DNA from 4 places in the Hahella sp. CR1 genome. Region 4 is predicted to be linked to each of the others. Evidence: predicted binding sites of a transcription regulator. Region 4 holds the regulator's gene; each other region holds the start of a gene.
The links. Region 4 encodes FNR, which switches genes on or off when oxygen is low (the NO sensors DNR and NnrR bind a similar motif). Its sites were predicted from a motif close to TTGATNTANATCAA; they were not measured.
Positions count from the first base shown of each region.

Region 1: a site for FNR is predicted at 2,924-2,937, ahead of ccoM (cytochrome c oxidase subunit CcoM). Genes of this name have one in related genera too.
Region 2: a site for FNR is predicted at 2,158-2,171, ahead of ONV78_RS30665 (FeoA family protein). Genes of this name have one in related genera too.
Region 3: a site for FNR is predicted at 2,394-2,407, ahead of ONV78_RS24560 (nitrate reductase subunit alpha). Genes of this name have one in related genera too.

Region 1 is NZ_JAPELK010000020.1:25,295-31,262, reverse strand. Features, by position in the region: gene ONV78_RS29425 (RluA family pseudouridine synthase) at 1-265, opposite strand, end outside; gene ONV78_RS29420 (class I SAM-dependent methyltransferase) at 252-1,280, opposite strand; gene ONV78_RS29415 (flavin reductase family protein) at 1,277-1,891, opposite strand; gene ONV78_RS29410 (chalcone isomerase family protein) at 2,260-2,877, shown strand; gene ccoM (cytochrome c oxidase subunit CcoM) at 3,014-3,133, shown strand; gene ONV78_RS29400 (translocation/assembly module TamB domain-containing protein) at 3,160-5,968, opposite strand, start outside.
Region 2 is NZ_JAPELK010000024.1:7,307-13,274, forward strand. Features, by position in the region: gene feoB (Fe(2+) transporter permease subunit FeoB) at 1-1,489, opposite strand, end outside; gene ONV78_RS30660 (FeoA family protein) at 1,555-1,791, opposite strand; gene ONV78_RS30665 (FeoA family protein) at 1,807-2,070, opposite strand; gene ONV78_RS30670 (LysR family transcriptional regulator) at 2,203-3,093, opposite strand; gene ONV78_RS30675 (isochorismatase family protein) at 3,203-3,775, shown strand; gene ONV78_RS30680 (hypothetical protein) at 3,867-4,562, opposite strand; gene ONV78_RS30685 (hypothetical protein) at 4,599-5,261, opposite strand; gene ONV78_RS30690 (VOC family protein) at 5,622-5,968, shown strand, end outside.
Region 3 is NZ_JAPELK010000012.1:48,691-54,658, reverse strand. Features, by position in the region: gene ONV78_RS24560 (nitrate reductase subunit alpha) at 1-2,289, opposite strand, end outside; gene ONV78_RS24555 (HAMP domain-containing protein) at 2,583-4,445, shown strand; gene ONV78_RS24550 (hypothetical protein) at 5,139-5,968, shown strand, end outside.
Region 4 is NZ_JAPELK010000007.1:39,709-45,676, forward strand. Features, by position in the region: gene ONV78_RS17635 (hypothetical protein) at 81-1,097, shown strand; gene fnr (fumarate/nitrate reduction transcriptional regulator Fnr) at 1,242-2,021, shown strand; gene ONV78_RS17645 (sugar nucleotide-binding protein) at 2,018-2,935, opposite strand; gene alr (alanine racemase) at 3,088-4,212, opposite strand; gene dnaB (replicative DNA helicase) at 4,212-5,642, opposite strand; gene rplI (50S ribosomal protein L9) at 5,783-5,968, opposite strand, start outside.

The DNA of each region.
Region 1 (5,968 bases), on a different contig from region 4:
GAGGATCGTAATTCAGCTCCAGCACGTCGCCGACCGCCAATGCAGATTTGGCTCTGCGCAGACGCTTCTGCGGCTTGCCGCCGCGCTTCCACCAGACGGCGCCTTTCAGCATGGCGTCTTTGACTTTTTGCTTCGACAAACCGGTCTGCGCGGCCAGCCAGGTAGACGCATCCGCCACCGCTTCGCCGACGATCAACTTACGGCGCCAGCGACTTTGCGCGTCCACTTCCCCGCCCCCGGAACGCCAAACATTATCTGACGGCATGGTACACCTTGAATCGGCTGTTCTCGAACAGAACCCGCACCGGCCCAACATGGGCTTCAATCCAGTCCGGGTATGGCAGGAAACGGTTGGCCACCAGGGTCAATGAACCTCCCGGCTTAAGCACGCGAGCGCAATCGCGCAGAAACTGCTGGGTGATGCGCGTATCCTGCTTCACCCCCTGATGAAACGGCGGGTTAGTGACAATGGCGTCTACGCCGGGCTGCACCTCAGCAAGCCCGTCTGACGCATAGATATTCAACTCAGCGCTATTGGCTTCAGCCGTGCGCGCCGCGCTTTTCAGCGCCAGCAGATTGATATCCGTCAGCTCTACCGATGCTTTGGGATAGCGCTTCTTCAAAGTCGTTCCAATAACGCCGCAGCCGCAACCAAAATCCAGAAAACGCCTCCCGCGCAACTCCGGCAGAGACTCCAGCAGCACTTGCGTTCCCTCGTCCAGACGACCCGCGCTGAAGACTCCCGGCAGCGTGAATAATTGAAGCGTGTCTACTTTCTCCTGCGTGAGTTCGTAGGCGCGCCAGAACTCGTCCTGTTGCGGCCGCCAATCATTCGCTGGCGTCAGTTGCCAAACCTGGCAATGACGCGCCGAGTCCACTTTAGCGGCGTCCCAGCCTTCTTTCGCCAGACGCTTGGCGGCGCTCTCCACGCCTTCGCGCTTTTCGCCCACCAGCCAGATATGCTGTACGTGTTTCAATGCCGGCGCGACAACGGATAGCATCAGATCCAGCATTTCTCTGGCCTTCGGCATAAACAGGGCGATCTGATCCCATTGCGCGTCAGCAGGCAACGCCAGATCCGTAAATAACCGCTCTTCCGCTACGGCGTTCCGGCAGGCGTTCACCGCCGTGTGATCCCAACTCAGAACGCTGACCTCTGCGCCAGTCTGGCGCAGGTCCGCAGCAATGGCGTCTGCGGGCGGCGAGCACAATAGTATCCGGCCGCTCAACTGCTCACGTTGGCGTAACAGCGCTTGGCTGGGATTGCTTAACTGACTCATGCCGGCCTCGGAATACTGATAACTTCGCCCAATGTGGCGTATTCATCCGCCCCCAGACGGGACAGCGGGTTCACCTGCATTGCGTCCACTTTGTGACGGCCTTTGGCGTCCGTCGTCATCACGCTATCGTCCACAAACAGTTTTTCGATATTGAGCAGCACCATCGCCTGGGGCACGCTGCCCAGCTCCACCACTTCCTGCACCCGGCACCCAAACGCCAAACGACATTCCGCCAATCTGCCCAACTCAAAACCTTCGAAGTCCACCAATGACAGGTTAAGCCCTGGCAGTTCGGATTCGCCGTAAGGCAGCGTCCGGGACGAGTCCGTCACCGCCTGCGCCATTTCGCGACCAGCGATATGCACCGTGCAGGGCGCGCCAACCTGTAAATTGCTGCGCGTATCTTTCAGCTCTCCGCTGGGCTTTTTACCGATGGAAATGGCGATGGTGGGAGGCGCGCTGGAAATCGCCGTGAAATAGGAGAACGGCGCCAGGTTCATGCCTCCATCCTCATTGCGGGTCAGCGCCCATGCAATGGGACGAGGGATGATGGTCTGCGTCATCCAATGATAGATTTTGGTCGCTTCTAATTGCTGGAAGTCAATATACATGGGGGACTCTGTCGCGTTGCGGTGGCTTGAGGTTGCTAAAGCCCGCTATTTTAAGCCCGCCAGCCTCTTTTTTCTAACCTTTACGAAGAGTTGGGAAAATAATGTCGCCCCGATAGCGGACTATATAAAAAGACCTATCGACACAGATGAAAATGTGATCAGCATCCACTCAATCTTTGTATCTTTGTGTAACACTGCTCAACATTCAGTCAGAACCTCCCAGGCAGCCAAGCCTGGAAAGCCCTGACGTTATAAAAACAAATACGTCCATCAACCTGTCGCGCCAGGAACTTATAAAGTTATAACAAACCCTGGCGCCGGGGCCTGCATGAATGCTGTCGCAGACCCAAGGGCAAAGAGGCGCCACAATGAGCATATCCCCAACGCTATCGTCGATGCTGTTTATCGTCTTGTTGAGTCTGACCAAGCCGTCCTTTGCGGTAACGCTGCAAGGCGTGGAAGTTCCTGAGTCCCTGCCGCCGGAGGGCGACCGCCCTTCTCTTTCCTTGAATGGAGCCGCTACGCGCCGCTTTCTGGTCTTTGTCGATGTTTATGTCGGCGCCTTATATGTGGAGCGCACGACTCACGAAGCGCCAGCTCTGCTTGCCGATGAAGGTTACCGGCGCATGGAGTTCACCATGCTGCGAGACGTGCGCGGCCGCAAGATCGCAGACGCCTTTTACGAAGGCATGCGTCTGAATATCAGCAAGCAGCAGGCGGAGGACATCCGTGTGGAGATCGAGCAGATGGTGCATATGTTCGATCAAAAGCTGGAAAAAGGAGACACCGCCGTCGTGGAATATATCCCCGGCGTCGGGGCGCAAGTCTGGCTGGACGGGCGTGACCGCGGCGTCATTCCAGGCAAGAAGCTGTTCGACGCCATTCTGTCTATCTGGATTGGCGACTACCCGGTCAGTCAGGACTTCAAAGCCGGCATCCTGGGGGCGCCGCAACAATCGGCGAGTCGAATGGCTGACCGGAATTGACCCCGGTCAATATAAGCGTTACCAGGGAGATGGCCGCCGGGAGAGGTTGACCTGAGTCAAACTCGCCATGGCGGACCCTCGCCATAATCCAACTAAAGATCACGTTATTATCGATCAGCCAAGTTGGAGATCCATTATGTACATCGACGAAACCATCATCGCGGGATTACTGGTAGTAGGCATGACCATCGCATTCTTCGGCGGCGTCTATGTCGTGCTGAAAAAAGAAAACGACAAGCATCAGAAACATCATTGATTACAGGCTTTGTCGCCATCCTGGCGTCAGTAGTCCTGCTTCCACTGTAGTTCGACTCCGCCAAAGCCGGACTGTCCGCCAGTGGTCGTCTCCAGGTTGAGGTTGGGGTTCAACTCCACCTCGACGGAGCCTTTCCACGGCTGCGCTGGATCTGGGGTTCGCTCCAGCTCCAGATAGACGCGTTCAGTCAAATATTTGCCCACGCCGACGGACACGCCGCTGCCGTTGTCGGTTTCCTGTGTGTCGACGGATAGCGTATCAACCCCCAGCAAATCGCGAGTGGTGGCGATAGGATCAAAGAAACTGCCGCCTTCCCCTCGCAGCGTCTGCACCGCTGCCGCCAGGCGATAGGCCTGAATCGGCGTGATGTTGCGCACGGACTTGCCGAACATGAGCTGCGACAGGATTTCATCTTCCGGCAAGGGCGGGTTCGAGCTCAGATTCACCTTCAGCGACGCCAGCGACCCGGACAGTTCCGCACGATATTCCGTGTCCTTGCTGGTGTAGACGCCCACGATAAACATGGTGAAGCTGTCGTTCTCAAACAACACCTCCCCTTCCTGCAAATCGAACTTCTTACCAAAGACCTCAAAGGTGCCGCGCAGGGTTTCAAAGTTGCCGCGGTAGGAGGCGGACTCCAGCGGCCCTTTGGCGAACACCCGGCCTTTCAGTTCCGCTTCCAAGCCACGCCCACGTAGAAAGGCCTGCTGGTTGACGACCAGACGGATATCCAGAGCGACCTTGGGCAAAGGTAGGATGCTGTCTTCCTCCAACACTTCTTTAGCCACCTCGCGTACTTCAATCTCCGGAATATCACGGCCCAGCGCCGCGTCCAGCATCATCGCGAACGGCAACACTTCCACTTTTCCGCTAAGCAGCAGGTTTTTGAAGTCTCCTTCCAGCGTCAACTTCCCGGACACCGCCCCTTCCATATCGGAGCGACGCAGAATACTGGCGTTGGTGGCGACCAGCTGCAGTTCTATCGGCTTGTCATCACTTTCTTCACCGCCCTTCAGTTCACTCCAGTCCACATGGCCAAGCAGCTCCAGCTTGCCGGAGCCGCCATCGCTGGCGGAGCTGTCGCTCATGGTCATTTTCCGGCCGGAAAACGCCAGATTGGCCTGAGCGTCTTTAAATAAAGTGCTGGTGATGCGGTTTTCGTAAAAACCATCCTGCAGTTTCAAATCGCCATTTAACAGAGGATCGCCAAGAACGCCTTGCGCAGACAGGTTCAGATTCAGGTCACCGGAAAAGCGGTGAATATCCGGGTCCAGCAGAAAATTGAGCCAGCGCGTCTCCAGGTTACCGGCCACCGCCACATCCAGCGGAATCTTACGCACATCCAGCTCGCCCTGCAGTTGGTTGAAGAAATCCAGATATGTGCGCGCGTTAATATCCAGCTTCACTCTGCCGGTCTGCGTATCGTCTTTCTTGATCACTGTCACCAGCGACAAGGTTTCGTTTTCCTGTGTGGCGATATCAGTATGCAACTGCAACGGATATTTTTGCTTTCGTCCTTTGTCGTCCATCCCTTCGATTTCCGTGGCGTAGGCGACATAACCGTCCACTTTGGGTTGCTGCAGCGAACCCTGCAATCGCAAATCCGTATTTAACACCCCATGCTGCATTTGCCAGCCTAAAGCCTGCAAACTCTTCGTGTTCACACCGGAGCCGTTCAGCGAGACGTCAAACCCGGTGGGTCGCCACCAGCCAGACAGATCGATACGCCCAGCATCGCCCAGATTCGCGGTCAAGGAGGAAACATCCACCCCCTGTGTTCCGCCCTCGCCTTCGCCAGTCACCTCAAACGGCAAGGTCGAATAGCGACCCGCGGTGTGCAGGCGTCCACTGACTTTGGGATCGGTAAACGCCCCTTCCACGTGTAAATCTGCATCCACATCGCCGCTCAGATCAGGCGGCAACGCCACATCCGCCAATGCAGCCAGTGAGTACGGCAGTTTATGCGCCACGACATCCAGATTAAGCGTACTTTTGGCGATACTGACCCGCCCGGAGCCTTCCAGCGTGGCCAGCTCGGCCTGGCTTGCGGCCGCATCGCTATCTTTAGGTTGCGCGCGGGGCAATTCGGCGCGAAATGAGCGAAAGTTCAATACATCGGGAGAGCCGGACAGGTTCGCACTCACCGCAAAGGCTTGCGACTTAAAGCTGCCCGCCGCCTGCGCCACGCCGGAGAACTCCGGCTTGGTGAACTTGCCTTTCACTTTGGCGTCGACGCCAACCAGTGTGGGTCCCAGTTCAGGCGGCAGCTCGATTTCCAGTTTACTAAGCAGGTCCAGCGGGATTTTGCCGCCCTTGGCGCTCAGGTCGAGAAGAGATTTGCTCCAGTCGATCTTGCCTGCAGCCGTCACCCAGGCTTCCCCTGTGTTGACGCGGGCGTCGCGCAGCGTGACGGAGTCTATGCCGCCTTTCACGCCGCCCTGCACCGTAAAAGGCAAATCCAGGTAGGAGCCGCGAGCAGACACCCGCCCTTCATAGTTGGGCGACACATAGGGGCCGGTCACAGTGACGTCGCTCGCTTCCGCAAACAGTTCCAACCCTTCCGGCGGCGCGATATCCAACAAACTCAGATAACTTAACGGCGTCTGCGCACGGGTGACGCGAATATTCAATGATTCCGCCGCGAGGTCCACCGTTCCGCTGGCCTGCGCCTGCAATTCGTCCAGACTGGCGGTGAGGGAGTCGATGACAATCTTTTCTTTGCCGCCACTGCCGCGCACGGAGGCGATCAAGGGCTTGCCGCTAAAGTTAGTGCGCACGCTGGCGCTGCCCGAGGCTTGCGGGTCATTCAGAGAGCCCGTCGCACGCAGACTTGCG
Region 2 (5,968 bases), on a different contig from region 4:
AGGGCGTGGCCTGCCCCTGCAGCAGGGTGGTTTTCATTACCAGACCGGTGAGCACCGCGATGGCGACGCCAATAATGTAGAGCCCGAAAACAACGTTTTGTCCGCCGATGGGAAAGAACGCGGCGGCGAACAGAGCGTACACGGACAAACGTGCGCCGCAGGACATAAAGGGCGCCATGATGATGGTCATGATGCGGTCCCGCTGTTTCTCCATGGTGCGGGTGGCCATGACCGCCGGCACGTTGCAGCCGAAACCGACAATCAGCGGTACGAAGGCCTTGCCGGGAAGACCGATGGCGCGCATGGCGCGATCCATGACGAATGCGGCGCGGGCCATGTAGCCGGAATCCTCCAGCGCCGACAAAAACAGATATAGAAAGCCGATGATCGGAATAAAGGTGGCCACCACCTGCACGCCGCCGCCCATGCCGTCCGCCAGCAGCAGACGCAGCCACTGCGGCGCTCCCAGTGAGGTCAGCAGCGCGCCGAACCCGTCCACGAACAATGCGCCAGTGAATTGATCAAAGAAATCGATGAACGCGCCGCCGATATTGATGGTGAACATGAACATCAAATACATGGCGAACAGAAATATGGGAATGCCCAGCATCCGGTTCAGGACCACGCGGTCGATTTTGTCGGATATGCTGCGCTGCACTTCATGGTTGCGTTTGACGCTGGCGCTGGCTACCTGATTGACGAAGCCGTAGCGGGCGTCCGCCAGACAGATATCGATGTCGTCCTCCAGCTGTCGCACCACGTCCTCTTGCAGTTCCTCTACGCTGGCGCGGAGTGTCGAGTCCGCCAGTTTCAGGGCGGAGGCGTCTCCTTCCAGCATTCGCGTCGCCAGCCAGCGCGGATCGCATTTGCCCTCGGCGTGCGCGGCCAGCATGGGAGTCAGGCTGTCCAGCGCTTTGGCGACAGGGGAGGGATAGGTGATGACGGCATGGGAAATATGCTTGCGACGCGCGGCGTCCAGAATCGCCGCCTTCAGTTGCGGCAGCCCAGCGCCGGAAGCAGCCACAATAGGGACGACAGGGCAGTCCAGCAGGTTGGCGAGCTTGTCGTGAGCCACCGCATGGCCGCGCTCTTCCGCCACATCCATCATGTTCAACGCCGTCAGCAAGGGCGTCTTCATTTCCAGCAGTTGGCAGGTGAGGTAGAGATTGCGCTCCAGGTTGGAGGCGTCGACGATATTGATGATGAGGTCCGCTTCACGCTCGGCGACGAAATCTCTGGCGATTTGCTCATCCAGGGAAACATCTTCTTCGCAGACATCGAGGGAATAGGTGCCAGGCAGGTCGATCAGTTCAAAGTCCACGCCCTGAAATGAAAAGCGGCCGCTTTTGCGCTCCACAGTGACGCCAGGCCAGTTGCCCACCCGTTGCTTGGAGCCGGTCAGTGCGTTGAATAAGGTGGTTTTGCCGCAGTTGGGGTTGCCTACCACTGCGATGACGTATTTTTCCGTGTTGTGCTCCGGACTGGCCATGATCGACTTACTCTCTCCAATAAAACTGCTTGGGATCGGGCTGATTGCGTGTATTTCAGAGGACGCTAGATTTTCTCAATAAGAAGACTGCCTGCTTCGTCTTTACGCAGGCTGAGGCGAAACCCGCGCACCAGAATTTCCACTGGATCGCCCATCGGGGCGTAGCGGGTGACGCTGAATTCGACGCCGGGGGTCAACCCCATGGATAACAGTTTGCGGCGATAGCTTTTGCCGCCTTCGCCGAAGCCCATGACGCGGCCTTGATCGCCGACTTTAAGATCTTTCAGACTGACGCTGCTCATTCTTGGGAAGGCTCCTCAATGACTGCTGGTTGTGGCGCACGCGCGCACCACCATGATTTTTTGCGCCATGCCGGCGCCCAGCGCCAGACGCGTATCGGCGCGCACGACCACCAGATCAGCGCCCTTGCGGTGCAGCACAGTTAACTCGCAGCCCACATTGAGCCCCAGAGAAGTTAAACGCATTTCCAGGTTTTTGCCCCCGCGTAACAGGTGAACTTTCACTCTTTCGCTCTCTTGCGCCAACGCCAGAGGGAAAGGCTTCTGTTCGAACGTGCTCATACGACCGCCTTTAAATGAAAGTGAGATTGAGAAACCTTCTTATTATTAACGCTATTACTGAGTGAATCCAGTAGACCTTGGGGGAATCTGACTCAGATCAAGGGCATGTGGGACCAGAAACCCGGGATGGATTTAAATGGAGGTGAAGCGGTCGGCCAGATAATCGATAAAGGCTTTGGCGCAGGCGGTTTGCAAACGGGATGACGTGACCGCCTGCACCGGCAGACGGGGGACAGTCCAGTCCATCAGTATGGGGATTAAGCGTCCTTCGGCCAGCGCGTCGCGGGCCAGGACTGTGGCGAGGCTGGCGACGCCGAACCCGCGTTCCGCCAGCACGCGCATCAGGCTGACATTGTTGACCGCGAACCGACCTTTAACCGCAACCTCTACGGTTTCGTCGGCGCGCTGCAGACGCCAGACCGCCTGAGCCTGCGCGCCAATGATGATGCAATCGCGCTCGTTGAGCTGATCGGGATGGGAAGGCGCGGATTGACGTTGCAGGTAAGTCGGGGAGGCGAACAGGCCTTGCTCGATCCAGCCAATGCGTCGGCTTACCAGGTTCTGATCCTTCACCACGCCGAGCCGAATCGCTACATCGATCTGCTCGCTGGCCAGGTCGCGATGCTGCGGAGACAGGTCGATTTCGAAGTCGATGCCCGGATAGCGGCGAGCGAATTCCGGCAGTAAAGGCGCGATATAGTGCACGCCCAGGTCTACCGGCATGGACAGTCGCAGCGTGCCTTGCGGACGCTTGGCTTCCTCAAACAAGGCTTCCTGCGCATTGAAAGCCTCGTCCACCAGACGTTCGCAGCGTTCAAAGTAACGGCGCGCCGCCTCCGTCAGCTCTACACGGCGAGTGGTGCGGGTGAACAGGCTGATGCCTGACTCACGCTCCAGCGCGCGGATACGTCGGGACAGGGTGGCTGTCGACAACCCCAGATTCTCCGCGGCGCGGCTGAAGCTGCGGGTGCGCGCCACCTCCACAAACAGGGCGACATTTTGCAAGGCGGACAGGTCTTTCATGGTGGCTAGTTATTGTTGCAAATATGAAAAAGAGAATAGCAATGGCGGCCATTATCTTTCAAATAGATCAATGTAGTATCTCACTGACTCCACTAACGAGGTAACTGAGATGCAGCGCTTCAACATTGACGACACCGCTATGATTTTGATCGATCACCAGACCGGCACTAACACCTGGGCCTCCACGACCCCCCTGGAGCTGCTGCGACGCAATGTGATCATTCTGGCGTCATTCGCCCAGGGCGTGGGCATGCCGTTGGTGCTCACCTCCAGTCAGGAAAGCAATGTCGACGTGCAGGGCCCTCTGATGCCTGAACTGGAAGCCATCGCCCCGGATGCATTCGCGGCGCGCATCAAACGCATTGGCGTAGTGAACGCCTGGGATGATCCTGCGTTCGCGGAAGCCTGTCGCCGCACAGGCAAGCGCAATTTCGTGATGGCCGGGGTGACCACGGACGTGTGCATGGTGTCTCCCGCCATCAGCGCGGTGGAGGAAGGCTTTAACGTACAGGTCGTATGTGACGCATGCGGCTCAACCAACCAGATTGCCGAAGAGATGTCCTGGCGTCGCATGGAGCGCGCGGGTGTGCGTCTGACCAGCACCAACGCCGTGGTGGCGGAGCTGGTGCGCAACTGGGCGTCGGCGGCGGGCGAAGTGGCGTTTCCGTTGCTGCTCGGCTAGTTCGCGCAACGGAGCGGAATCTCTCAGCAGATCGGCGTTTGGCGGGCCGTTCTGCTTTTTCTGCGTCAGGCTCACGCAATTGCGTGTTGGCTCAATAAGGCGCAAACACGATATAGCTGCTGGCGCTGGCGTAGAACACCGAGTAGGTGAAAATGGCGAAGGAAGGCGTCTCATAGTCGCCGCTGGTGAAGCACAGGCAGGTCATGTTGTCTTCGCCGTAGTCGCAGGTGGGAATCAGGGCGGACGCCACGCCGTCAATAATCGCCTTCTGTATATACCAGCGGTTGCCGCCGCCCATGGCGTAGTAAAGCGTCACATCGATATGCCGGTTGGCGTCGCCAATCAAAAAGCTGATGGCGGCGCTGTCTTCATTGGGTTCGAATTCTTCGTTGGATGAAATCTCCCAGGTGGAGGATTCGCCCGATCCCAATGGCGAAGGGATTTTGTCGATGTACACGCCGCCGCCGAACGTGTTGACGTCATAAGCCACCAGCGGCATGGCGCTGAGATTTCTCACATCGAATACGACGAGGTCTTCGCTGCCTTTGTCGCCTAGTCCCAGTCCCGCCACTCCGGCGATAGCGCCGACCACGCTGGCGGTGGCCCCCAGTTTATCCCAGCCGCTGGCGCCGCCTTCTATGTCCCGGGACAGGGAGGAGCTGGTGAAACTGCTCAAATAGTATTTGTGGAAGGAGCTGACCGCCTGCTGCCCGGTTCCGTGGCCTTGGGTGATGGAGAAGGAGCCGTTGGTCGTGGTGTAGTTCAGGTTTGCGTCCTTGATGTCCATGGGGGATTCCTTGTGTTGGTTGGGATGATGGGAGGCTCACACGTAATCCGAGAAAAACAGCGAGACTTTGCCTTTATGTTGGTCCGCTCCCATGTCGCTGAGGCTGAAAGAGGTGTAGTCGTCTTTACCGGCGAAACCCAGGTAGGCGCGTCTGTAGCCATCCTCGTTGAACCAGAGATCGCGGCCGTCGATATAAAAGTGGTTCAAGCGCCACACGCCGGAGCTGCGCAACTCAATGGTGGTATGCACGTCCACGCAGTTGCTGGCGTTGGAGCCGATCATAAAGGTGAACTCGTAATGGGACTTACCGGGTTGAAAGCCTGAGGTTTTTGCTTTGATCGACCCGGTTTCCCCTGGCACTAACGGTCGCACCGCCTGTTGAAAACCGAAGTTGTCGGATTTGCTTTGAAACGGCGCGATGGTGTAGCTGGAGTGATTAATGATCTCCAGCTCGAATTCATTGACGGCGCCCTTCTTCTTCAACCCGATGATTGACGACATTGTGCCGACAGTGGTGGCGATCGCGCCGACTGCGCCCCACATGCTCAGGGTTTCGGCGTAGGACTGGGTGGGCGTAAGGTTGTCCGCGTAACTTTCCATTTCTCTGATGAGTTGAAGCGCCGCATCTTTGCCTTTTTTGACGTAGACATCGCCATGTTCCGTAATGAGGGTGGGGGATGAGCCTGATTCGTTCGCCATATCATTAAGTCCTTTTATCAGTATGTTGATGAGCGCCAGTCAGCGCTTGGCGTTTCGTCCGCGCAAAAATTCGCACTGGCGCCAATGTACGGCCGCAAACAGCCACTATAGAACGCGGCTGCGGCATGGAAACAGGGGATGTTTTAAGGAGGGAGGAATCCCTAGGCGTTTAATGGTCGCACAGCTGTTTTGTCTGGGCGCGAATGACGGAACGCGTCGGTGAGGATGCACGGAGCCTATGAGTGAAATGTGGATATAAGGTTATGATTTAAATGCAAAAAGTGTACACTGACTGCGCTTGTCACAGCGCCGCGCGCCGGCGACTTCAGCCCCCCGTTACTAGCTGCAAGAGGAAACCCCATGGAAGACATCGTGGAAATAAAGGCATTCGTGCCGGCAAAAGACTATGAGCAATCCAAAGCTTTCTACCGGGATATCGGCTTTACCCAGGCTTCCGATGGCGGCGGCGTTGCTTATTTCCATCATGGGAATAGCAGCTTTTTACTGCAGGACTTTTACCGTAAGGAACACGCTGAAAACTTCATGATGCATGTTCTGGTCAAAGATATTCACGCCTGGCGGAAGAAGGTAGTGGAGTCGGGCGTAGTGGAGAAATACAAGGTTCGTCTTTCGGAGGTGGTGGAGCAGCCCTGGGGCATGCTGGATTTTACCCTGACGGACCCCAGCGGCGTTCTGTGGCGGTTTGG
Region 3 (5,968 bases), on a different contig from region 4:
TTCGTCGCGCCAGGTCACGTCGTCCGGCTTGGTTTCCCCCATTTCCCCGAGATCTTTGCCCAGCAGACCATGCTTGGTCCCTAACAGATGACGCAGCATGTATTCATGGCCTTTGCCGGAGGAACCCAGCAGGTTGCTGCGCCAGATAAACATATTGCGGGGATAATTCTGCGGGTTATCCGGGTCCTCACAGGCGAATTTCAGCTGGCCTTCTTTCAACAGTTTTACGGCGTAATCTTTCGGGTCCATGCCCTCCACCGCCGCTTCTTTGGTCAGCATCAGCGGGTTCATGCCCAGCTGCGGCGCAGACGGCAGCCACCCCATACGCTCGGCGCGGGTGTTGTAATCAATGATGGAGGCGCTCCATTTGCCTTTGTCCGCCAGGGGCGACACCACCTCCGTCATCTGCAGTTTTTCATAGCGCCATTGGTCGGCATGGTTATAAAAGAAGGAGGTGCCGTTCATCTGCCGGGGCGGACGCTGCCAATCCAACCCAAACGCCAGAGGCAGCCAGCCACACTGGGGACGCAGCTTCTCCTGCCCCACATAATGCGCCCAACCGCCGCCGCTTTGGCCGACGCAACCGCACAGCATCAACATGTTGATCAGCCCGCGGTAGTTCATGTCCATGTGATACCAGTGGTTCAGCGCGGCCCCAACGATAACCATAGAGCGGCCATGGGTTTTATCCGCATTGCGGGCGAACTCACGCGCCACGCGGATCACGTCCGCCTGCGGAACGCCAGTGATTTTTTCTTGCCAGGCCGGCGTGTAGGGAATGTCGTCGGAGTAATCCTTGGCGCAGGCTGGATCGTCATAGCCATTGTCGACGCCATAGTTGGCCACGGTTAGATCGAATACGCAGGCCACTTTTACCATGGAGCCGTCCGCCAGTTGCACATGCTTCACCGGCACTTTACGGATCAGCAGTTCATCGTGATCGGTGTGCTGGAAGTAGTCATATTCGTGCTCTTGCCCGCCAAAATAGGGAAACGCCACTGGCGCGATTTCATCGCTGATATTTTTCAGACTAAGCGCCAGTTTTACTTCCGCGCCGGACTTACCGTCCAGTTGCTGGATATTCCATTTGCCCTGCTCGCCCCAGCGATACCCCACAGAGCCAGTGGGTGATATCAGCTCGCCGGTAGCTTCATTAACTGCGATGGTTTTCCATTCCGGATTGTTGTCCTGCCCCAGATTGCCGGACAGGTCTGAAGCGCGCAGAAAACGGCCTTGAATGTAACGGCCTTCGTGCTCTTCCAGCATGACCAGCATGGGCATGTCGGTGTAACGGCGCACGTAGTCGGTAAAATATTCACTGGGATTATCCACGTGAAAGTCTTTCAGAATCACATGGCCAAACGCCATGGCCAGCGCGGAGTCGGTTCCCTGTTTGGGCGCCAGCCAGGTATCGCCGAATTTGGAGCACTCGGAATAGTCCGAAGTGATGACGCAGGTCTTGGTTCCTTTGTAACGCACTTCTGTCAGGAAGTGCGCGTCAGGTGTACGGGTCTGCGGTACATTGGAGCCCCAGGCGATGATGTAGTTGGAGTTGTACCAGTCCGCCGCCTCCGGCACGTCGGTCTGCTCACCCCAGATTTGCGGAGACGCTGGCGGCAAGTCGCAATACCAGTCATAGAAGCTCAGGCAATTGCCGCCGATCAGTGACAAATAGCGGGAGCCGGCGGCATAGGACACCATGGACATGGCGGGAATCGGCGAAAACCCGGAGATACGGTCAGGACCATAACGCTTCGCGGTATAGACGTTGGCGGCCGCGATAATCTCGTTAACCTCATTCCATGAACTGCGCACGAATCCGCCCAAGCCACGGCGCTGCTTGTAGGACTTGGCCTTAGCCGGGTCTTCAACAATGCTCTCCCAGGCGTCGACGGGATCATCGTGCCTTTGCTTCGCTTCGCGCCACAGCTTGATCAGGCTTTGTCTGACTTTGGGATACTTGAGCCGGTTAGCGCTGTAGATGTACCAGGAATAACTGGCGCCTCGCGGGCACCCTCTGGGTTCATGATTGGGGAGGTCCGGACGCGTGCGAGGATAGTCGGTCTGCTGGGTTTCCCAGGTCACCAGACCGTCTTTGACGTAGATCTTCCAGCTACAGGACCCGGTGCAATTGACTCCATGGGTGGAGCGCACGATTTTATCGTGCTGCCAACGACGGCGATAACCGTCCTCCCAACTACGATCGTCTTTGGTGGTGGCGCCGTGTCCATCCGCGAAAGTCTCTCCTTTGCGTTTGAAAAACTGCAGTCTATCCAGAAAATGGCTCATGTCGGACTCCTCATCAGAACCTGCTTCGAAGCATGGAGCACAGCGTTAGAGACAGGTCGTTTTTTAATTTCAAATTCATTCTAGGAGAGCCCGGGGGACTATAATTGATGCAAATCAAAGCGGTTTTTTGGGGACGCGTCAGCATACTCTGGCGCATACCTCTTAGGGGGTAGAGGCGAAAAAAGCGTTGTTCATATTTTTCAATAAGTTATACATTGGAAGCATAGATTGATTGAGCTAACGACAGGTCTCGGTTCTTTGGTAGTACTCCCCCCTGGAAGGAGTTCGAAACGATGATTGCGCGATTCCAGAAATCCCTGATCTTCCGAATGGGCGCGTTGATGATCGCCATGGTGTCGCTGGCGATGATCACCATGCTGGCGTCATTCTTTATCTCCGAATCGGCGGAAAAAGACGCGGAGGCGGTAAATATCGCCGGCTCGCTGCGCATGCAGAGCTACCGCATGCAGGCGCGACTGCTGACCCTGGATGCGCCCTCCGCGGATTTCGTAGCGGCGCTGACCCGCCAGTTTGCTGACCGCATCGAAAATCCCGTGCTGGTGGCGGAAGCCATGAAAGACGAGTCCTCGGAACTGCATCATCAGTTCCTGCAGGTGCGAGAGCGGTGGGAAAAAGATGTCAGCGGCTTTATCGCCACCTACGCCCGCAATCCGGACCGCCGCATTGCAGATCAGCTGGGCGAGAAGATCGACAAGTTTGTCGATGAGATAGACAACCTGGTGCAGCTCTATCAGATTCGCGCAGAGAATCGCATCGAAAACCTGCGTCTGATACAAATCAGCGCCCTCTTTCTCACCTTCGCCCTGGTCAGTTTCTCCCTACTCATTCTCCATCATCATGTCGAGCTGCCCTTGCGCAGCCTGACGCAAAACGCCCGCAAAATCGCCCGCGGCGATTTCAGTGATCGTCTTGAAGTGAAAAACGACGACGAGCTGGGGCTGCTGGCGGAGACGTTCAATCAGATGAGCGATGCGTTATCGGAGATGTACGAGTCGCTGGAGACGCGAGTCAAAAACAAAACCCAGGCGCTGAAACGCAGCAATGATTCCTTGAACTTTCTCTATCATCTGGCCCGGGAAGTCAGCGAGAAAACCCATGAAAATATTGATTTTCAGGCCTGGCTGGAGGAACTCACCAGCATTACCGCCGTCGGCGGCGTCGAACTGTGCCTGAAAACGCCCGAAGCGGTGATTCCCTATGAGCACATCCGCAACGATTACATGATGGAGTTGCCTTCAACCTGTCAGCGTCAGGAATGCGAAAAGTGCATGGTGGAGAAAGCCCAGGTGTGCCGGGACAATGACGAGGTGCAGGTGCGTTACCCACTGATCAAGGAAGGCGTGCAATATGGCGTCATCGTTTGTTCTCTGCACAACAGCCAGTTTTTGGAAGGCTGGCAGCATCAGTTGTTGCAATCTTTCGCCGATCAGGTGGCGATCGCTCTGAGCTTAAAAAATCAGGGCGACCAGGAGCGACGGGTATCTCTGATGAACGAGCGTAACGTTATCGCCCGGGAGCTGCACGATTCCTTGGCGCAAAGCCTTTCCTACCTGAAGATACAGGTGGCGCGCCTGACCCGCGCCTTGCAATCCAAACAGGTGGAAGACGAACAGATTGAAGGCATTACCGCAGAACTGAAGGAAGGCATCACATCCGCCTATCGGCAGTTACGCGAGCTGCTCACCACATTCCGCCTGAGCATTTCCGAAAAAGGCCTGCATGCGGCGATTTTACATACCGTGGAGCAACTGACTGAGCAGAGCACAAACGTCAAAATCGTGTTGGATTATCGGGTGGAAGATATTCCCTTTTCCCCCAACGAAGAAATTCATTTGCTGCAAATAACGCGGGAGGCGCTGCAGAACGCCGTCCGTCATTCTCAAGGCAACCTGGTCATGGTGTCGTTGCATTCGGACCCAATGAAAAAAGTCACTTTAGCTATCACTGACAATGGCGTCGGCATTCCCGAGGACCCAGAGAAGCTCAACCACTATGGCCTCGCCATCATGCGCGAGCGCACCCGCAACCTGCACGGAGAGTTGTCTATTCAACGCATGCCGGAGGGCGGCACCGGCGTGCTTTTCAGCTTTACTCCCAGCTACGTGCAGGAGCGCAGAATCTCATATGCCGAATAATGTAGGAAATATCTCACACGCAATGCAGACATCGCGTCTATTTTCCTACCCCTCCCCACCCTAATATAGGCACCAAGAGGATGCGCTGACACATAAGGACATGAAGCAAGGAAGCAACAAGGACGACCAAAGCCGACGGAAATAGGCATCAAGGGAAGCATCTGACACGGAAGACGCAGCATGGAACGTTGCGTCTTTTTCTTTGTGGAGCACGAACGCTCGGACGCGTCGACTGAATGGAGTCAGACAACAGCAGGTACGGACACCGAGGCTGGATGGGATGAAGGATTGAGGGATGAACAGGCAGGACGCCAGGGTGTACGAGATATCCTACAAACAATGCAGATATGTCGTCTATCCTCCCTACCAAGCCATGGCTAATATAGCCACAACGGATGCGAAAACGCGGCAAGGAAAGCCCGCAAAGGACTGCAGCAAGGATAGCAAAAGAGCCGCAGGAACCGGCAAAAGGAAGCATCAAATGGAAAAGGCGCAATATGGATATTGCGCTTTTTGTTTTTCTGGACTCCGCCTTTCTAAACTCCCCCCACTCTTATCTCTTCATTGATTAGTCTACGCCCCGATTTCTTTTCACAACTCTATGACATGCATGCGAAATTTTATTTTGGAAACGCTATCCTTTATCCTCGCCGGCTATCATTAAAACCTATCAGCTATAGAAAGCCCGCCATTATGGATATGACATTCGTGGAGTTCGCCAATATTCTGGCGCAGAATCTTTTCCCAATTACCTTTAACAGCCTCGCCGCCATCATTCTACTGCGCTACTTCCGCAGCAGCGCGCTGGTCGTCACCTTGGCGGTATGTTTGATTGCAAGCGCACTTTATTACTTGCTATTTCCCTTCACTTTTTATTTGGATACGAGCGACGACAGGTTCATTTTCGGCTTGTATTCAGCGATTGGCGGGGGGTTTCAACAAGGAATGATGATCACTCTCATCGGCTTTCTGCTTTTCAAAAAGGAAAGAGTGGACAGACTTAGAGACTCCACCAAGGCATTGGGTGGATTTACTCTTACCCTCCTCGCCGCAGCCAGCGTCATGAGCGTATACACCAGCATTCTGGCTTTCTCGAAAAAGTCCTCATTCATGTACGGCGCAAGTGACGAGCTTATCTACATCCTGATTACTTACCTGTTCGCCACCACTTATTCACTGGTTTCACTGATGTTGATGACATACGTCCAGTGGCGGGTGATTCCTGAATCCAAACGCCCCCATTCGCCCAAATACATGGCCTGGTTGATGGCGATTCCGGTATTCAATATTTTCTGGTTGTGCAGCAGCTTGAGCCGCTGGGCGCAAACCGTCAAAGGCGCCCTTGGCGACGCCAATGCTCGCGAGGCGCAGCTGGCGGACCGGGTACGCTATGTCTTCATCAGCCTGCTGTGCGGATGGCTTTTCATCACCCTGATATCAGTAACCGTCAGATATCCGGACAAAGCGACCGTCATCTTCATGGGGCTGCTGTCACTAGTCTTGCTGGGACTAAGCATCGCCTA
Region 4 (5,968 bases):
ACAGCAGGCGCGCGCGCAAAATCGCTGACAATGATGGTCAAACGCGCGCAGATGTTTTCTTACCTGGTTGGAGACCCAATATGCCAGTTGGAAAGGTTGTCGAACAAGCGAAACAAAATGGGGGTAATGATAGCTGGGTTTATTTGCTCAACTCCCCCCCTAAAGAGTTCTCCAGTGAGAACTGGAGCGCCTTGGACGAGGGAGCCTATGAGGCGGATTATCGCAACAGCTCCCTGGCTCGATATTATGAGGGCGGGTTCGCATTGAGCGTTCAAGCGCCTTGCTTTAATACACTTGTCAGTGCGGAAAATTACGCCCGCCGACTCCCATCCATGAATGCTAATTTGCAGAAGTACATCGACTATGTCGTGAAAGAAGTGAGACTACTCAAGCAAAGCCTCCCCGTCGGCAGTCAGGTTAAGTACCTGCACTGGTTCGGCGATCTGGTCCGCCAGCTCACTCCCGCGGCGCAGACACAGGTGATGTACTATTTGGGCCGGGAGTTCAAACTAAACTTCGATACTGACGCCCGCCATGTCATCGAGCTGGACGCTCGCCCTGACTCTGAGGAAGCACTAGCCCTGATCAAAGGACTGGGCTTTAACATTGTCTGCATCAATGACCCTGGCGAATACGCACAGTCCTTCCCCATTGAGAGCCTTAAGAATTGGCTGCAGACCATTCGGGCGTTCGACTTCAAAGCCGTTTATCTGCGCCTGAAAGCGACTCCTGCGACCGTCAATGCACTATCGGAGCATCTTGAGGAAATTCTGACAGAGAGGCCCCAAGGCATCCTACTCTCCGGCCATAAAACGGAATCCGCCGGCACATCAGGTTTGGAGGCGGCGTTAAAAGATTTCAAGCGACGCATTAAGTCCGCATCGTTTATTCCGATCACGCAGGACTTTTTCGCACTACCCTGGACAGGCTTGATTAGTCAGGGAGTCAGTTGCTTACATGGCGTTGGGTTGGGCTCATTTTCTTACACCCCCCATTACCAGTTGCGCAACGCCACACAGTTGGACGACTACTACAAAACCCTGGACAACAACGAACTTCCTGCAAGAGCGATTCGTTACACTCAGACCCAGTTGTAACAAAAGGTGAAAACTATGTAAAAACAAAGGCGAGCGTAGGTTTTCCCTGTAAATTTCCCGTTGTAGGGATTTGCTTTTAAATAGCTATTGGCTATCCTAGAAGCCTCTTTAAGCAGTTTCACTCATCCAGCCACGAGGCAACCGATGGAAAGCAAGCATATAGCAACCTCCTCTCCTTTTAGCTTACACAGAGGCTGCCACGAATGTAATTTGAGCAAGCTTTGCATTCCTATAGCGGTCGGGGCTGAAGATATTGATCGTCTGGAAGAAATCATTCGCCAGGGCAAAATGCTCAATCGCGGCGAATATATCTTTGAGCAACACACCCCATTCCGCTCGTGCTTCGCAGTTCGTAGCGGCGCGATCAAAACATTCACTGTATCCGAGGAAGGCGAGGAACAGGTCACCGGTTTCTATCTGCCTGGCGAGATTATCGGTCTGGACAGCGTTAGCATGGAAAAATATTCCTGCTCCGCCGTCGCCCTTGAACGCACCAGCGTTTGCGAAATTCCTCTGGAAAAGTTTGAAGACCTTGCTTCAGACATCCCCAGCCTGCAGCACCACTTTTTCTCATTAATGAGCAAAGAGATTCAGGAGAGCAGGCAGCTTACCATGCTGCTAAGCAAAAACTCGGCTGAAGAACGCATTGCCTCGCTTCTACTGTCCCTGTCGACTCGCTTTAGTCGTCGTCGCCTGTCCGGCACAAACTTCAGACTCCCTATGCCTCGCAGCGATATAGGCAACTATTTAGGCCTGGCCGTCGAAACTGTCAGCAGGGTCATTACCCGCTTCCAGAACAATGGCATTATTAAGGTCCAAGGAAGGGAAGTTCAGATATTGCAATTGGACGAACTGCAGAAAATTCTTCGCCACGACACCAAGTGCATGGAGCACCAGAAGGAATCAGCCCTTAACGCTCGTTAACGGGTCTCTTCCAGGCAGTTTTCAGTCGGTTTTACGCCGCCACGCTGCTGACATTGCTCAATCAACGCCGGCAGATAACGACGCCAGGGAAGCTGCTTGACGCCAAAAGTGTTGCGCAGCTTGATACAACCTAACGCGCCATTCGCCGGAAGCGCCACCCCTGGCAATACATCAGCGCCCTTTTTCTCGATCAGGGCCTGCAACATTTCTTCCTGTCCAAATGCCTGCAGCACAATCGCTTTCAACAGTTCATAGTGGGTGACAGCTTCAGCGCCAGCATAATGGTAAACGCCCCATACCGAGATATTACAACTCAGCTGCTTGATAACAGCGTCTACGACTCTCGCCACATCATCCACCGCGACGGGAGTCAGCTGCATATCGGTGCTGGCGTTTAGGCGCTTCCCTGAAGACAGCGCGGAAAGCATGGTCTGCAGCCAGCCTTGAGCGCCAGCCTCCAGCAACCAACCCACCCTCAAGATCAGATGCTTGCTATAGTTTTCCTGGAGCCATTGTTCGCTCTGCAGCTTTGTCCGCCCAAACACGGAAAGAGGACGTCCTTTGTTGGCGGATATATAAGGGTTCTTTTTGACGCCATCGAAAACAAGATGACTGGAGAGATGAATAATCGGAGCCTTCCATAAAGCCGCCACCTCCGCTACCGCCTCACAAGCGGACACATTAACCTGATAGGCCAAATCCGGATGCTGCTCCGCCTTGAACAAGTCGGCCATCTCCGCAGCATGAACCACGAAATCCGCAGACGGCATCGCCCTCATTGCTCGCACGATCGCATCATTGGTCATGAGAAACTGCTCGTAGGGAACGCCTTCCACCGCTATGCCGCTCTGCTGCAAACGCTGAGCTATAGCCTTGCCTAATGGCGAATCGATTCCCGTCACGCAAACAATCACTCATGTACCCCTTAAATGTATCTCGTGGCCTTTAGCGCCCCTAGAATGCGGGCCGCCTGAAGATATTATGTTAACAATATTGGCTGCTTGACGGGATTTTCGCAAACCCGATCCCCAGGCTTTATCCCCATCATCCAGCTTAACGCTGCGCTTTAAACCCCTTCCGAGCGATTAAGGTATACCCTGGGTACACGAGAGGTCATGCCCGTAAATAAAGTATAGGAGATTGTTGACGCATATCCTGCAACCTCATCAGCGGAAACCGCCCCGCCCCACAGCTCTACCTCCGACCCAATACGCGCTTCTGGAATGTGAGAGATATCCACCGTCAACATATCCATGGACACCCGCCCAATAATCTTTGTCCGCTTACCGCACACGGCGACAGGCGCACCATTTTGCATTTGTCTTGGATATCCGTCGCCATACCCTACCGCAACCACTCCCATTCTTGTTGGGCCGTTCGCAGTCCAAGCGGCGCCATAGCCAATAGAGTCTCCAGCTTGCAGCTCCCGAGTAGCAATCAAGCGCGACTCAAAGGTCATTACCGGCTTCAAGCCAAATTCCGCCCCGGTCTTATCCGCCATGGGGGAGGCGCCGTACATCGCAATGCCCGGGCGCACCCAATCCAGGTGAGTCTCCGGATATTGCAACAAAGCAGCCGAGTTAGCCGAGGAGTAACTCCAGCCACCCGATCCCGCCGCCTGCATACCAGCCTGAAACGCCCGCCACTGCTTCTGCTGCAACAAGCTATTCAGCTCGTCAGCGCACGCGAAGTGGGTCATCAACCCAATGACAGAAAGCCCGGGAAACTGTCGCAGCATCTCAGCGACGCCAGCCAGTTTATTTAACGGCAGACCCAACCGGTTCATACCTGTATTCAACTTGATCCAGGTTTGCATCCGGGCGGAACCAGGACCTACTTTGCGCAAAGGGGCCACCTCGGACAGCATGTCCAATTGCTCCATATCATGCACGACCCACTCTATATCCCGCCAACGGGTAGAGTCAGCCAACTCCTCTGAGCTATAAAACCCTTCCAGCACCAATAGCGGCGTCGTAATACCCGCTTCACGCAGACTCACCGCCTCATCATAGCAGGCCACCGCCAGCTTGGGAGCCTCCCCTTTCAGGGCGCGGGCGATTTCCACTGCGCCATGGCCGTATGCATCAGCTTTAATTACCGCCGCACAACGGGCGTTTTTAGCAATGGAATTCAGCAAACGAACATTGTGACGCAATGCGTCCAGATCAATAAGAGCGCGGGATGGACGCATTACTCGTAGTCTCCCCCGCCATAATCGTGAGCCAAATCTTCAAACCTTGTGAATTTACCCATGAACGCCAAGCGCACCGTTCCGATAGGGCCGTTACGCTGCTTGCCGATAATAATTTCCGCAATACCTTTGTCCGGGCTGTCTTCGTGATAGACCTCATCCCGGTAGATGAACATGATCAAGTCAGCGTCCTGCTCAATCGCTCCAGATTCCCGCAAGTCAGAGTTAACTGGCCGCTTATTGGGTCGCTGCTCCAAACTACGGTTAAGCTGGGACAAGGCGACCACAGGACAGTTCAGCTCCTTCGCCAACGCTTTCAAGCCTCGCGAGATTTCTGAAATTTCGGCCGTACGACCTTCCGTCATTCCCGGCACCCTCATCAACTGAAGGTAATCCACCATGATCAAGCCAATTTCACCATTATGATCCCGCGCCACCCTTCTCGCCCGGGAGCGCATTTCCGTCGGACTTAACGCCGCGGTATCGTCGATGTATAACGGCTTGTCTTTCAACATGTTAACGGCTGATGTAAGACGCGGCCAGTCGTCCTCATCCAGCTTTCCACTTCTTACTTTGGTCTGATCAATTCGCCCCAGAGATGACAGCATACGCATAACGATAGAGTCGGAAGGCATCTCCATACTGAATACCAGGACAGGCTTACCCCCCAGTATCAGCGCGTTCTCAACCAGGTTCATCGCAAATGTGGTCTTACCCATGGAAGGTCGGCCGGCAACGATGATCAGGTCTGAAGACTGCATCCCCGAGGTGCGATCATCCAGGTCACGAAATCCAGTTGTAACACCTGTAATGGCCCCGTCTGAGTGGAACAACTCATCAATTTTCTTAAGGGTCTTAGTCAGAATCGGATTAACCGATTCAGGCCCGCCCTGATTGGGCCGGGATTCCGCTATCTGAAAAACTCGCCGCTCTGCGTCATCCAACACCTCTGTGCTGGTGCGCCCTTCCGTCTGGTAGGCCTCATCGGCGATTTCATTAGCGACTGTAATCAACTGACGCAATACGGAACGTTCGCGAATGATTTCCGCATAGGCGCGAATATTGGCGGCGCTGGGAGTGTTTTTAGCCAGCTCACTCAGATAAGCCAACCCACCCGCAGAGTTCAACTCGTTGCGATTATCCAGCTCCTCCGAGACAGTGATGGCGTCCAGTGGACTGCCAAGATTCGCCAATCGGGAAATTGAGCCAAATATCAGGCGATGGTCCAGACGATAAAAGTCTTTTGCTGTAATGATGTCGGAAATCTTGTCCCAGCTGGCGTTATCCAGCATCAGACCGCCCAGAACAGACTGCTCCGCCTCAATCGAATGGGGCGGAGCCTTTACCACAGAGGAACCAACCAGGGCGGCGCTTGGGCCCTGCCCTTCCGAAGACTTGGCCGAATCTTTACGTATTACTGACTCATTCATAATGACTTGCAGAGCTTTTAAGAGTAGCGCTTATTATCGCTAATTTGCGGGCATGGACAACACGACTATGGTGAAGTCTTGAGAACATAAAAAAAGGCAGTGCGCATGGAGCGGACTGCCTTTTCTTGTATGACCGGAGATTACTCGCCGACTACGATTACCTTAACGGTAGCAGTAACGTCGGTGTGCATCTGTACGTCTACTTCGTACTCGCCTGTGTTGCGCAGAGCGCCTTCAGGCAAGCGAACTTCGCTTTTCTCAACTTCAACGCCCAAAGCAGTCACTGCGTCAGCAATGTCTTTAGTACCAACAGAGCCGAACAACTT